DNA from 3 places in the Gracilibacillus thailandensis genome. Region 2 is predicted to be linked to each of the others. Evidence: riboswitches for the same ligand, from Rfam matches in the RefSeq annotation. Region 2 holds a riboswitch; each other region holds the start of a gene.
What was found. Region 2 has a riboswitch for S-adenosylmethionine ahead of GH715_RS18075 (methionine biosynthesis PLP-dependent protein). Riboswitches for the same ligand answer to the same signal wherever they lie in the genome.

Region 1 (4,220 bases), on a different contig from region 2:
CCATTGATTCACCTTGGAGATAGAATCTTTCCCCTTTTTCGCCGATAATACTGGCATAATCCCAGACACTAGACCAGAAATCTCCAATATTCGTGATCGACCAACGGTGTAATCTTTCATAAGGAAAAAGTGCCTGATTAACAGATTTCGCAAAAGCTTGAAGATGTGAATGTTCCATATCTTTTTCTGCAGGTTCCCATAATATCTGACTCTTCTTATCTATTGTTTGAGTATTCATTGTTTTCCCCCTTTCTTTGGTACTTCAATAAGAATGGCTATTCCTTGGCCACCACCGCCGCATAGAGAAGCGATTCCTTTACCACCACCACGTCGTTTCAATTCATGTGCTAATGTTAAAACTAAGCGGAAACCAGTACCTCCAAGCGGATGCCCAATTGCAATTGCTCCACCATTGACGTTTACTTTGTCATATCCAATATTTAACGCTTTACAGCTGGCGATCACAACACTAGCAAACGCCTCGTTTATTTCAAAGAGTTCAATATCTTCTACTGTCAATTGCTGTTTATTCAATACTTTTTGAATGGCGTCTGCCGGCTTTGTTTGAAGACTAGCATCAGGTCCGGCCGTTTCCGCCCAGTCGATAATATGTGCAAGTGGTGCTGTTCCAATTTGTTCAGCTTGTTTTGCTGTTGTAACAATTCCAAGGCTTGCTCCATCTGTCATTTGCGAAGCATTACCTGCTGTAATCGTTCCATCTTTTGCAAATGCAGGTTTCAAATTCGCTAATTTATCAACTGTTGTCTGTGGGCGTATACCTTCATCATTTGCTAACACACCATCGATTGGAAGAATTTCCTCCTGCAATAGCCCTTTTTCAAAGGCACTAGCTGCTCTTTGTTGAGACAGAGCTGCAAATTGATCTTGCTCTTCACGGCTAATGTTGTATACACCATTATATTGTTCTGTTAGTGCGCCCATCGATTGATCACTTAATGCACACCACAGCCCGTCATGTAGCAACGTATCAGTAATCGTCTGGTGACCTATACCTTTGATCGATCGAGTCGGGATAATATGTGGTGCATTAGACATTGAGTCAAAACCACCAACAATATAAAATGACCCTTCTTCTAATTGAGTACGGCGCACTGCATCAATAACAGAAGCAACCCCTCCAAGACAGACATTATTTAAGGTGATCGCCGGTGTACTACTATTAAGTCCAGCTTGATGTGCAACTTGCCTAGCAGGGTTTTGACCTTGACCAGCCTGAATAACTTGTGCTAACAATACCCCATCTATCTGAGGAATTGCAGCATGTTTTTCCATTAAGTAATGCAACGGATGGCTTGCTAATGATACTGAATCAATTTCTGCAAGGGCACCGTTCCATTTTCCAAAAGGTGTCCTGATCCCATCTAAAATAACAATTGACATATATGTGATTACTCCTTTTTCTTTTAAATTAAGAAAAGCGCAGAGCGCCCGCTTAAAAACGTAGCGGCTGGAACTAATCAACTGAGATAAAGGAATCACGGTGAGTTTACGAACCGATGATGACTTTCACCTAAAGGCATAAGTGCGACTAAGCCTCTGGTTTCACCAATCGGCAAGTCTTCTTTATCGTAGGACAATTCGTGAAGTCGCCTAGTTTTTGGGCGCTCGGAGCTACATCTGTGCAAATTTTATACTTTCCTTACAAATAAAAAAGCCCTCTTCGATAAAAAGAGGACTCTACTACTCTTCTTATCTCTCAGGAGTACTCCTGTTGGAATTAGCACCTTTTAAGCAATCGCTTAATGGTTGCCGGGTTTCATTGGGCCAGTCCCTCCACCTCTCTTGATAAGCTTATAGATATAATGTTTGTGATTCTTATAATAAAAAAATCTCTCTATATCGAGATAGAGAGATACATTACGTAACGATGAATCTCTTATCTCTTCTAAGTGAAAACACTCAGACGGAATTGGCACCTATATTAAGTAAAACACTTAATGGTTGCCGAGGCTTCTTTGGGCCATTCCCTCCACCTCTCTTGATAAGACAAGATTAATGTTCAGTTTTCATATCCTAGTAATACACTGTACTTTACATGCTTTTGTTGGAATTGTCAATATATTTCGACAATTAAAAGAAAGTAATTACGTAAATATTCAATCGCTTTCAAAAATAGGAAATATTATACAAACAATATCAATCCTGTGGTAAAATAATCCATATAATATACTAAAGGAGGATTATATGAAATCTATCAAACTCTCGTTTATCGGCTTGCTGTTACTTGTATTACTTTTTAGTGTTCCTACAACCACAATGGCACAAGAGGAATCTGGGATTGACTTTGACAAGCCTGTTGTTCTCGTTCATGGTATAGTTGGTGCACCGTACAATTTCTATAGTATCGAACGAAAATTAAGAAGTATTGGGTACGACAGATCTGATTTGCATGCGTTGAACTACCCCCACTTAACCTCCTTTCAGGATGTTTGAAGTGGGGGATTCTTGGGAACAGAGCGTACTTATTAGGTTATTTCTTCCCTAACAGTGGTTTCTCTTCTTTACCAAGCTATCCCCGTAGTCCCTACGGTTTTATTGGTTGTTGAAGCCGAAGCTATCATTCGTAATCCTTCGGCTAGAATATTTTTGCTCGCATTGACATCTCGATCGTGGTGCGTATGGCAAACTGGACAAGTCCATTCCCTTATCTCAAGCGACTTTTTGCCATCGTGATATCCACAAGTAGAACATAGTTGACTGGATGGAAACCATTTACTTATTTTCACGATCGTTTTGCCGTACCATGCTGCTTTGTATGTTAGCTTGGATACAAAGCTCGACCATGATACGTCAGCGATAGATTTTGCTAGTTTATGGTTGCGCAACATGCCTTTCGTGTTCAAGTCTTCGATACAGATTACATCGTGGTTTTTGATAAGGTCTGTACTTAACTTGTTAAGGAAGTCGGCACGTTGATTCATGACTTTTTCATACAATCTCGCAACTTTTTGTTTTTGTTTTTGATAGTTTTGTGCATCGAGTAAGTCCGTTCCGTTGTTTTTCGCATGTTGGGCACGTCTGGACAGTTTTCTTTGTTCTCGTTTTAATTTCTTTTCCATTTTAGTGGTGAATCGATGATTATCCACGTTTTGTCCATCCGAGAGAATCGCAAAGTCCGTAATACCTAAGTCAAGTCCGATAGCTGATTCTGTTTCTTTGAATGGTTGTACTTCTGTTACTACAAGAATCGAGCTGAAATATTTTCCGCTTGGATTACGTCTGATGGTGGCATTTAGGATCCGCCCTTCGACTTCTCGACTTTTGGCAAAGCGAACGAACCCGAGCTTCGGTAGTTTGATTTGGTTCCCTTTAATGGAGATATTGCCATTTGTATGTTTAGTCGTATAGGATTGAACAGGATGCTTTTTGGACTTGAGTTGTGGAGCTTTGGTCTGCTGTTTAAAGAATCTGGAGAAGGCATCGGAGAGGTTTTTTAGGGAGGATTGGAGCGCAATGCTGTCTACTTCTTTTAACCAGCTCCATTCTTCTTTTAAATGAGGTAGTTGAGCAGAACAAGCGTTATACGTCAGCCCTTTCCCTGTTTCTTGGTATGTATCGTTCCACTTAGCTAAAAAATGGTTGAAGACAAAACGAGAACAGCCGATGGTTTTCGCAATTTGTCTTTCCTGTTCTTTCGTTGGATAGATACGGAATTTGTAGGCTTTATTAACAAGCAATGCTTTCACCTCTCTCGGTATCACGATACATCTATTATACTATATATTGCATGGTGGATACATCATTTTAGGGGAAGAAACTCATACTCTAGCTAGCTTTCAATGATAGTAATGGCACTCGAACAATCGGACAATGGAGATGGCTAAAACCATCTCCTGTCCGAAGGCGATTCATCTCCCACCTACGCATTCTCATTCCTTGAGGTGGGAGTCTTCTCGCCTATTGCTGATAAAGTAGATAAAGTAATTACACTTGAAGGTGCTAATCGCTTAGGGGCAACTTCTGTTCCATCAGAAGTTGATTTCACTTCTATCTACAGCAGTTCAGATTCTATCGTATCTATCAGTTTGTCAAGAATTAGTGGTGCTGACAATATTCATGTTTCAGGCGTATCACACCTTCGTCTTTTAACGAGTAGCAGAGTACAAGATCTCATTGTTGAAAGTTTAAGAAATTAATAATATTCACTATCTAGAAGTCGTTTGGTATTTTTCCGCCAAACGACTTCTTATATTTATTGC
Region 2 (4,220 bases):
TGTTATTGTGTCAAATAACGCACTAAATGTCCACTCAACAAATGCTTCCTATAACTATATCGAATTAGTTAAACATGAATATAGTAGAAGATATTCAATTAGAGTACCCCTGCTTTCACTGTTAAAGCATGTTTAAAGTCTGCGATAAGATCTTCTACATTTTCAATCCCTACAGATAAACGGAATAGTCGTTCACTAATACCTCTAGCTTCTCTTTCTTCCGCTGGCATTGCAGCATGGGACATGGTAGCTGGGTGTGATAAAATCGACTCGACTGCACCAAGGCTAACTGCGAACACAGGAATAGATAATTGTTCTACAAAACTTTTGGCATCGACATGATCCTTTATTACAAAAGATAATACGGCACCTGGGCTAGAAGACTGTTTGGCATGAATGGAAGAGCCGGGATGATGTTGTAAACCTGGATAATAGACATGTTCAATTTCATCATGTGAATCGAAATATTCAGCTAGCTTTATTGCTGATGCTACACTTCTAGAAAATCTCGGTTCCAACGTCTTCATACCTTGCAATAATTGATAGCAATCTTTTGCGCCAAGAATCGCACCATAGGTGTTTTGGACAAACTTCAGTTTAGCGGCCAGTTCTTCATTCTTGGTAACTGCTAATCCGGCAACAATATCACTGTGACCAGATAAAAATTTAGTAGCGCTATGTAAGACGATATCAACACCTAGATCCAGTGGTTGTTGGTGCAGAGGGGTCATAAAGGTATTGTCTAAATACGTTAAACATTTGTATTTCTTTGCAAGTTGAACTACTTTACTAATATCGGTAATTTGTAATAATGGGTTTGCTGGCGTTTCCACGTAAATAACCTTTGTATTTGACTGAATAGCTGCTTCTATTTCTGCAGGATTTGTCATATCAACAAAAGTATGTTCTATCGAAAATTGCGTTAATAATTGCGTGACAAAACGAAAAGTACCGCCGTAAACATCTTTCGTAATGACGATGTGATCACCAGCTTGTAACAGCATAAATGCCGACGATATCGCGGCCATACCAGAGGAAAAAGCAAATCCTGCTGTCCCATTCTCCAATTTGGCAATCGCAGCTTCTAATTGGTCACGTGTAGGATTACCTGAACGACTATAATCATAATCACCAAATTCATTGAATTGCTGCTGATGATAAGTGGATGATACATAAATTGGCGGGTTAACCGCACCTGTATGTTTTTCCTGATAGCCTTGCTGATTTCCTCCATGTGCAAGTGTTGTTTCTTTTGAATATCCCATCTTATTTCCCTCCTAATGCTTGTTGGATATCTTGTTTCAAATCTTCCACAGCTTCAATCCCAACAGAAAATCGAAGTAATGTATCACTAATTCCCCGTCTCTCCCGTTCTTCTTTTGGAATATCTGCGTGGGTTTGGGTTGCTGGGTAAGTAATAAAGCTTTCTACTCCTCCTAAACTTTCTGCAAATGATATAATTTTTAATTTTTCTAGAAACGGAGAAACTAACGATTTATCCTGTACTCGAAAACTAATCATAGCCCCTTTACCAGGGTATAGAACTTCCTCGACCAAGGATAGTTCTTTTAAAAATGCAGCCAATTGTCTGGCGTTTTGTTGTTGCTTCTCCAAACGAAGTGACAATGTTTTCATTCCTCTTATTAAAAGCATTGTATCCAGTGGTGAAAGTACGGCACCAATGGCATTGTGGAGATAGGTTAATTGATCACCTAATGTAACATCCTTTACTACGACTAGTCCGGCGAGTACATCATTATGTCCACCTAAATATTTGGTAGCGGAATGAATCACAATATCTGCCCCTTGTGTTAAGGGCTGTTGTAAATAAGGTGTGTAAAAGGTGTTGTCAACAATAAAGAGTAATTGATGCTTCTTTGCCAATGTAGCTAATTTCTCGATATTAATTTCCATTAAAAGCGGGTTAGTTGGTGATTCTATGAAAATAGCTTTCGTTCTTGGGCTAATATACTGCTCCATTTCTTCTACATCTGCATATACTGGTTTGATGTTATAAGATTCCTGAAAATGCTGAAACAATCGATAACTTCCACCATAAATGTCCTCGGTTACAATTATTTCATCATCTTGCTTGAATAAGGAGAAGACAAGTTGGATGGCAGCCATACCTGACGAACAGGCGTATCCTTTTGCCCCTTTTTCTAATGTTGCAATCGCATCTTCTACAATTTCCCGTGTAGGATTTGCTGTCCGTGTGTAATCATAACCAGTTGACTGTCCCAGAGATGGGTGTTGGTATGCAGTTGATAAATAAATAGGTGCTTCTACTGCACCAGTACGCGGATCTTTCCGATTACCTATTTGCGCAAGAGTAGTTTCGATATTGTTCATTTTGCTCCATCCTTTCTAAAATAAAAAAAAGAGGTCTTCGATAAGTAGAAGACCTCCTTGATTAAGGTTGCATTCTCTTATCTTTGGTAATATACCGTCTGGATTTAGCACCATACAATTGCATTGCTGGTTGCTGAGGTGTCATCGGGCCAGTCCCTAGACCTCTCTCGATAAGATATTGTAATTATGGAAATATAATACAAACATCATACAACATTAAGGAAGTAATTACAAGGTAAATCTTAAAAAAATATTTATATGGAATCCATTGACAATTATGAAAGAATGGCTTATAGTATGTACATTATCAACAGTGGAAAAAAATGAAAATAACATATGATCTTATCAAGAGAGAAGGAGGGAACTGGCCCGGCGAATTCTCAGCAACAGGCTAAAAAGCACTGTGCTACTTCCAGCAGGTATTACTTGGCAGATAAGAGGAAAACTCCTACTTTATCGTCAAGTAGGAGTTTTCTATATTTATAATCCAAGTTTTCCTATTGGGATAGGATATTTATACTAAAAATAATTCCACTTTATTGTAGTGGTGAAAGTTGGGATCTGAGATGTTAGCAATCATCGCGATATTAGCTGCTTGTCTATTTGCCTTTAATATTGGAGCGAGCGGTTCAGCAGCTAGCATGAGTATTACGTACGGCACTAAAGTAATCAAGCAACGTAAGTACGCGTTAATCATCGCAGGAGTAGGTGCTGTTACGGGTGCTATACTTGGAGGTCAGCATGTTACGAATACGCTTGGAAAAGGTATCATCTCCGAAGAAATTTTAGATGTAAGAATTGCTTGTATTATTTTAGTTGTTTCCGGTTTTACATTGTTAATTACGAATTATATTGGAATTCCGTTATCCACGAGCGAGGTAACAGTGGGAGCTATCATTGGAGTTGGCCTCAGTTATCAACAACTGAATCTTCAAATGGTATTACTCATTATAGCTTTTTGGATCATTATACCAGTTGCGGCTTTTTTAATCACACTGTGTCTTGAAAAAATCAGAAAAAAAATAAATAATAAAATAAATTATCGGCCACCAGTAAAGCTTTTAACTTTTTTATTACTGTTAACTGGTATAATTGAAGCGATAGCTGCTGGTATGAATAATGTAGCAAATGCATTAGGACCGTTAGTAGGCGCAGGGATTACTTCGATGGAAATGGGTTTACCTTTGATGGCGCTCATTGTAGCATTAGGTAGTATTTTGTTTGGTGGCAGAGTATTAGAAACCAATGCCAAAAAGATTACCTCACTGACTTTAGGAAATGGTATTGTGATTTCCGGTGCAACAGGAGGTTTGGTAGTAGTTGCCTCCTTATTAGGTATTCCAATACCGATGACCCAGGTAACTACTTCGGCGATAGTCGGGATAAATGCCAGCAAACAATTTAAAGAAGTTTGGAAACAAAAAATTATCCATCAAATAGCGAAAGTATGGATTACATCGCCAATCGTATCATTAGTGATTGCCTTTGGCTTAACAGAAATAATGGTTCATCAAAGTTTTGATCAAGTGATACTGTTAGCGTTAGCCATTATTGCTACTTATATTTTAGTCAGATATCGAGAAAAACCAACAAAAGCTAATACAAAAAAAGGATGGGATCAACATGGGGAAAGTTTACTTAGTGGGAGCAGGACCAGGAGATGAAGAATTAATTACTGTAAAGGGGTTGCGTGCTATACAAGAAGCTGATGTCATCCTGTATGATCGATTGGTAAACCCATCATTATTACATCATGCCAAAGAACAAGCAGAATTGATTTTCTGTGGGAAAGAACCACGCAAGCATGGGTTAATTCAAGAAAAAATAAATGAACAGCTTATTTATTTTGCCTCTAATGGAAAAGTTGT
Region 3 (4,220 bases), on a different contig from region 2:
ACCTAATCCACCAGCACCAATTACACCTGCCATCGCTGTATAGCTGATTAGGGCAATTAATGTAACGGTAAGCCCAGAAATAATCGCTGGCATCGATTCAGGTAATAATACTTTAAAAATAATCGTAGAAGCTTTTGCTCCCATAGATTTCGCAGCCTCGATAACCCCTTTATCCACTTCTTTCAAACCGATTTCGACAAGACGTGCGTAGAAAGGAGCTGATCCAATAATTAAAGCAGGTAACGCCGCTTTCCAACCACGAATTGTACCAATTAAAAAGTCAGTAAAAGGGAAAAGTAATAAAATTAATATAATAAATGGTATTGCTCGAAATACGTTAACAATAGTTGCCGAAATAAAGTTTATCCATCTATTTTGCCAAAGGTTACCTTGGTCAGTTAGGAAAAGCAATAATCCAAGTATAATCCCAAGAACAAAGGTACCAATACCGGCAAAAATGGTCATGTATAGTGTTTCCCAAGTAGCTTGCCACATATCATCCATTACTACATTTGGAAATAATTGCTCAAACATGTCTTAACACCTCTACTTCCACTCCGGTGCCTTCTAGAAAAGTAATAGTCTCCTCTAAGATTTTTTTATCACCATTTATTTCAACATATAGGGTACCATATGCCCCTTCCTGTGTTGGCGCAATCGATCCTTGTAAAATGTTTATCTCAACATCAAATTTCTTAGCTACTTCACTAATAACTGCGCGTTTTGCATTATTTCCTATAAAGTGTAATTTGACAACCTCACTATCTTCCTTGTCATTAATAAATTCTACTAAGTTTTCCTTTTCGTATTCTAAAGGATTGAGTTGCTGTACAAATCGTTTGGTCGTTTTTGATTGTGGTTTTACGAAAACATCTAGTACGTCACCTGTTTCCACAACATTACCATTTTCCATTACAGCAACACGGTGACAAATCTTTTGAATAACGTGCATTTCATGTGTAATTAATATAACAGTTAGGTTTAACTTTTTATTAATAGATACTAACAAATCTAGGATATCATCGGTAGTTTCAGGATCTAGCGCTGAAGTCGCCTCATCACAAAGTAATACTTCAGGATCATTGGCAAGTGCTCGAGCAATCCCTACACGTTGCTTCTGTCCACCACTTAATTGTGATGGATAAGCATTCTCTTTTCCTGCAAGTCCAACAAGATTAATTAACTCTTGTACTTTCTTTTTTTGCTCTGTTTTCGAAACACTAGCGATTTCAAGTGGAAATGCAATGTTATCGAAAACGGTTCGAGACCATAGCAAGTTAAAATGTTGGAAAATCATACCTATTTTTTGGCGTTTTTTACGTAATTGGTTCGTTGACATTTTGGTAATATCTTTCTCATGGATAACAACCGAGCCATTGGTTGGCTCCTCTAATCGATTAATTAATCGAACGAAAGTACTTTTACCAGCACCACTATAACCAATAACGCCAAATATTTCGCCTTGTTCTATATTAAGTGAAACATTATCGACAGCTTGCACTTGTTGTTTTTTTGTTTGATAAAGTTTCGATAAGTTTTTTATGCGAATCATTCTTTCACTCTCCTTCGTTTACAATATCGTAAACACATAAAAAAACCTTTCTGCACTAAGAGGACAGAAAGGATGATTATTCGTTGTCCTCTTATCTTTCAAAGCATAACGCTTTGATGGATTTAGCACCTATCAGTGTAAACTGACGGTTGCCGGGTTTCATAGGGCCATTCCCTCCACCACTCTTGATAAGAGCTTTCATATACAATTCATAACCAATATAATATCATCACGGATGACATTCGTCAATTCTTTTTGAAAAAGTAAAACTATTCAGAAATTTGGAGAGGAGGAGAGTTTGTGAGTGCAAGAAATAGATAGGGAGAGCATCGAGTGTACCTAATAACGAAATTCAGCTTCCACTTTAGCTTTAATCGCTAGTCTACCTGGTTCGATAGGGGTGATAAGACTGTCTGTGGAAACTCCTAAAACTACTGGTCGGCTTTCACTTTCTTCACGTCTGGAAATTTCTTTTAAGGAATACGGAATAGAACTAATGCTTACACCTAACTCCTGCGCAATAATGCTAGCTTTTATCTGCGTATTTTCCACCGCTTTTTGGAGCGCTTCTAGATAATATCGATCTTGATTTGCTACCGTTAATTGAATGTTACGGACAGTATTTGCACCGTAATCAACGGCTGTATCAATGATTAGTCCAACTTTGTCAATTGGTTCGATAATAACCTCTAACAAATTCGTTACACGATAACCTCTAAAAATTTGAATGCCTTCATCATAGTCATACTGAATATCCATCCGGTAATCATATGTCTGGATATGATGACGGGGGATATTCTCTTGAAGCAGTGCTTGAATAATGTTGTTGGTAGACTCAGCATTCTCGCGTTGCGCTTTTTGGAGATTGGAATCTTCTGTTATAACGCCAAGGGTAACCACTGCTTGATTTGGTTCAACTGACACCGTACCATCGCCTGTTACTAGTATCGAATAATCAGTCTGACGTACTTGTGAATGAGACCTTATATTTGGGTTAGCATAATACATTGTTTTCACCTTTTCTTGTTTATTATTACTTCTACTTTATTCGGAATAAGGTGAATACATGCTTTTTCATACTAAAAAAGAAACTGAGAAATAACTAGTCGAGATAATCGGGACTTGCTTTTCGTAGTAAAAAAACCGCACAACTAATGCAAAGCAGTGGAGAATATAGGGAATAGATCTATTTTGATAAACGTCTTGCATATCAGAAGTATAAAGAGTATAAAAACAGCTAAAGATAAAAGTGGATTTTGAAAAAACACCTAAAAAACGTGCTATGCAATGTTGATACGGATTTTCCACAGTATGAACTCCTATTAAATTAACCTCCATTAATGAAAATTTCACGTGGGAAAAAACAGTATGTTAAAACCGTTACATTCAGGGCAGATGATAAACAAATGAAAATTATATAGTCTAATATTAAAGTAATGGATAAAAAGATAATTGTTCAACTAATGATTAATGTATGCGCACTTACAGATACAAATAACCAGTACATTGGGTATTGCAATCAATATACGGTTTCCAAGAATAAAATAAACGGCACACCCACTGTTAACATAGATGGACCAAACTATACCCATTAGCTTCTTTTCATGGTATAGCGACAGGGGTATCGCCTTCAGAAATACCTCTTTCCCATTTCGGAGGGGGCTAAAAATGCTCAGGGTGAAAAAAATTATTACTTGCTTAATTAGATATCAATTATTAGCCAGTAGCTCTTGATTCATTGTTTCGGAAGAAGAGATAATATTAAACCAAGAATTTTAGACATAGTATTTACAAAAGGAATGATAGGTTATGGAAACAGATAAATCACAACTAACAGCAGCCGAAATGGGAAAACTTTGGGCAGTTTATAATGGGAATACCATGGGCAAGTGTGTACTTAGCTACTATCTTAAACATGTGGGTGATGTGGATATTAAAAAAGTTTTAGAACAAGCTTTGAATTTATCTCATTCACTTAATCAAGATATCAAACAAATATTTAATCAGGCGAACTTTCCAATCCCAGTTGGATTTACCGATGATGACGTTAACTTGGGTGCACCAAGGTTATTTTACGATGAGTTTTATCTCCATTATTTGAAATATTTAGGGAAAGCGGGGATGAGTATTTATAGCGCTGCTATTCCTTTGGTTACAAGGAAAGATGTAAGAAAGTTTTTCCTTAATGCTCTTAGTGAAACTGCCCAATTAATGGCTGCAGTCGATGACGTATTAATAGTAAAAGGAGAATTAATGAATTCACCAACCATACCCGTTCCTGAAAAAGTTGATTTTATTAAAAAACAACACTTTTTGAATGGTTTTTTGGGAGACGTTCGTCCTCTCCATGGACTAGAGATTGCTCACCTTTATGGTAACATTAACAACGATATTACAAGTAAAGCGCTCATTATAGGCTTTAGTCAGGGAGCAAGAAATGAAAAAGTTAGAACGTATTTAGAGAGAGGAAAGAATATCAATCAAAAACATATTGAAATGTTTTCAAGCAAACTGCATAAAGATAATGTTCCTGCGCCATCGCTTATAGACCATTTAGTAACTACATCGATTACGCCGGCATTCTCAGATAAACTGATGGTTTATCATAAAATAGACATGTTCTCCATGAAAATCAGAGAATATGCCAATGGTGCTTCACTGAACGGAA

Region 1: it holds a riboswitch for S-adenosylmethionine, as region 2 does, so the genes downstream of both, GH715_RS18915 (acetyl-CoA C-acyltransferase) here and GH715_RS18075 (methionine biosynthesis PLP-dependent protein) in region 2, are expected to answer to the same signal.
Region 3: it holds a riboswitch for S-adenosylmethionine, as region 2 does, so the genes downstream of both, GH715_RS11010 (methionine ABC transporter ATP-binding protein) here and GH715_RS18075 (methionine biosynthesis PLP-dependent protein) in region 2, are expected to answer to the same signal.

Annotation. Positions count from the first base shown of each region.
Region 1 covers NZ_WJID01000082.1:9,809-14,028, forward strand. Annotated here, with positions in the region: gene GH715_RS18910 (acetoacetate--CoA ligase) at 1-238, opposite strand, end outside; gene GH715_RS18915 (acetyl-CoA C-acyltransferase) at 235-1,401, opposite strand; SAM riboswitch class I at 1,708-1,813, opposite strand; SAM riboswitch class I at 1,895-2,009, opposite strand; gene GH715_RS18920 (lipase family protein) at 2,206-2,454, shown strand; gene tnpB (IS200/IS605 family element RNA-guided endonuclease TnpB) at 2,523-3,698, opposite strand; partial or broken gene GH715_RS18930 (esterase) at 3,927-4,157, shown strand.
Region 2 covers NZ_WJID01000072.1:14,515-18,734, reverse strand. Annotated here, with positions in the region: gene GH715_RS18080 (aminotransferase class V-fold PLP-dependent enzyme) at 99-1,265, opposite strand; gene GH715_RS18075 (methionine biosynthesis PLP-dependent protein) at 1,267-2,352, opposite strand; SAM riboswitch class I at 2,427-2,529, opposite strand; SAM riboswitch class I at 2,692-2,792, shown strand; gene GH715_RS18070 (inorganic phosphate transporter) at 2,919-4,016, shown strand; gene cobA (uroporphyrinogen-III C-methyltransferase) at 3,976-4,220, shown strand, end outside.
Region 3 covers NZ_WJID01000032.1:27,835-32,054, reverse strand. Annotated here, with positions in the region: gene GH715_RS11015 (methionine ABC transporter permease) at 1-534, opposite strand, end outside; gene GH715_RS11010 (methionine ABC transporter ATP-binding protein) at 527-1,552, opposite strand; SAM riboswitch class I at 1,641-1,747, opposite strand; gene GH715_RS11005 (SIMPL domain-containing protein) at 1,892-2,560, opposite strand; gene GH715_RS11000 (DUF3231 family protein) at 3,362-4,220, shown strand, end outside.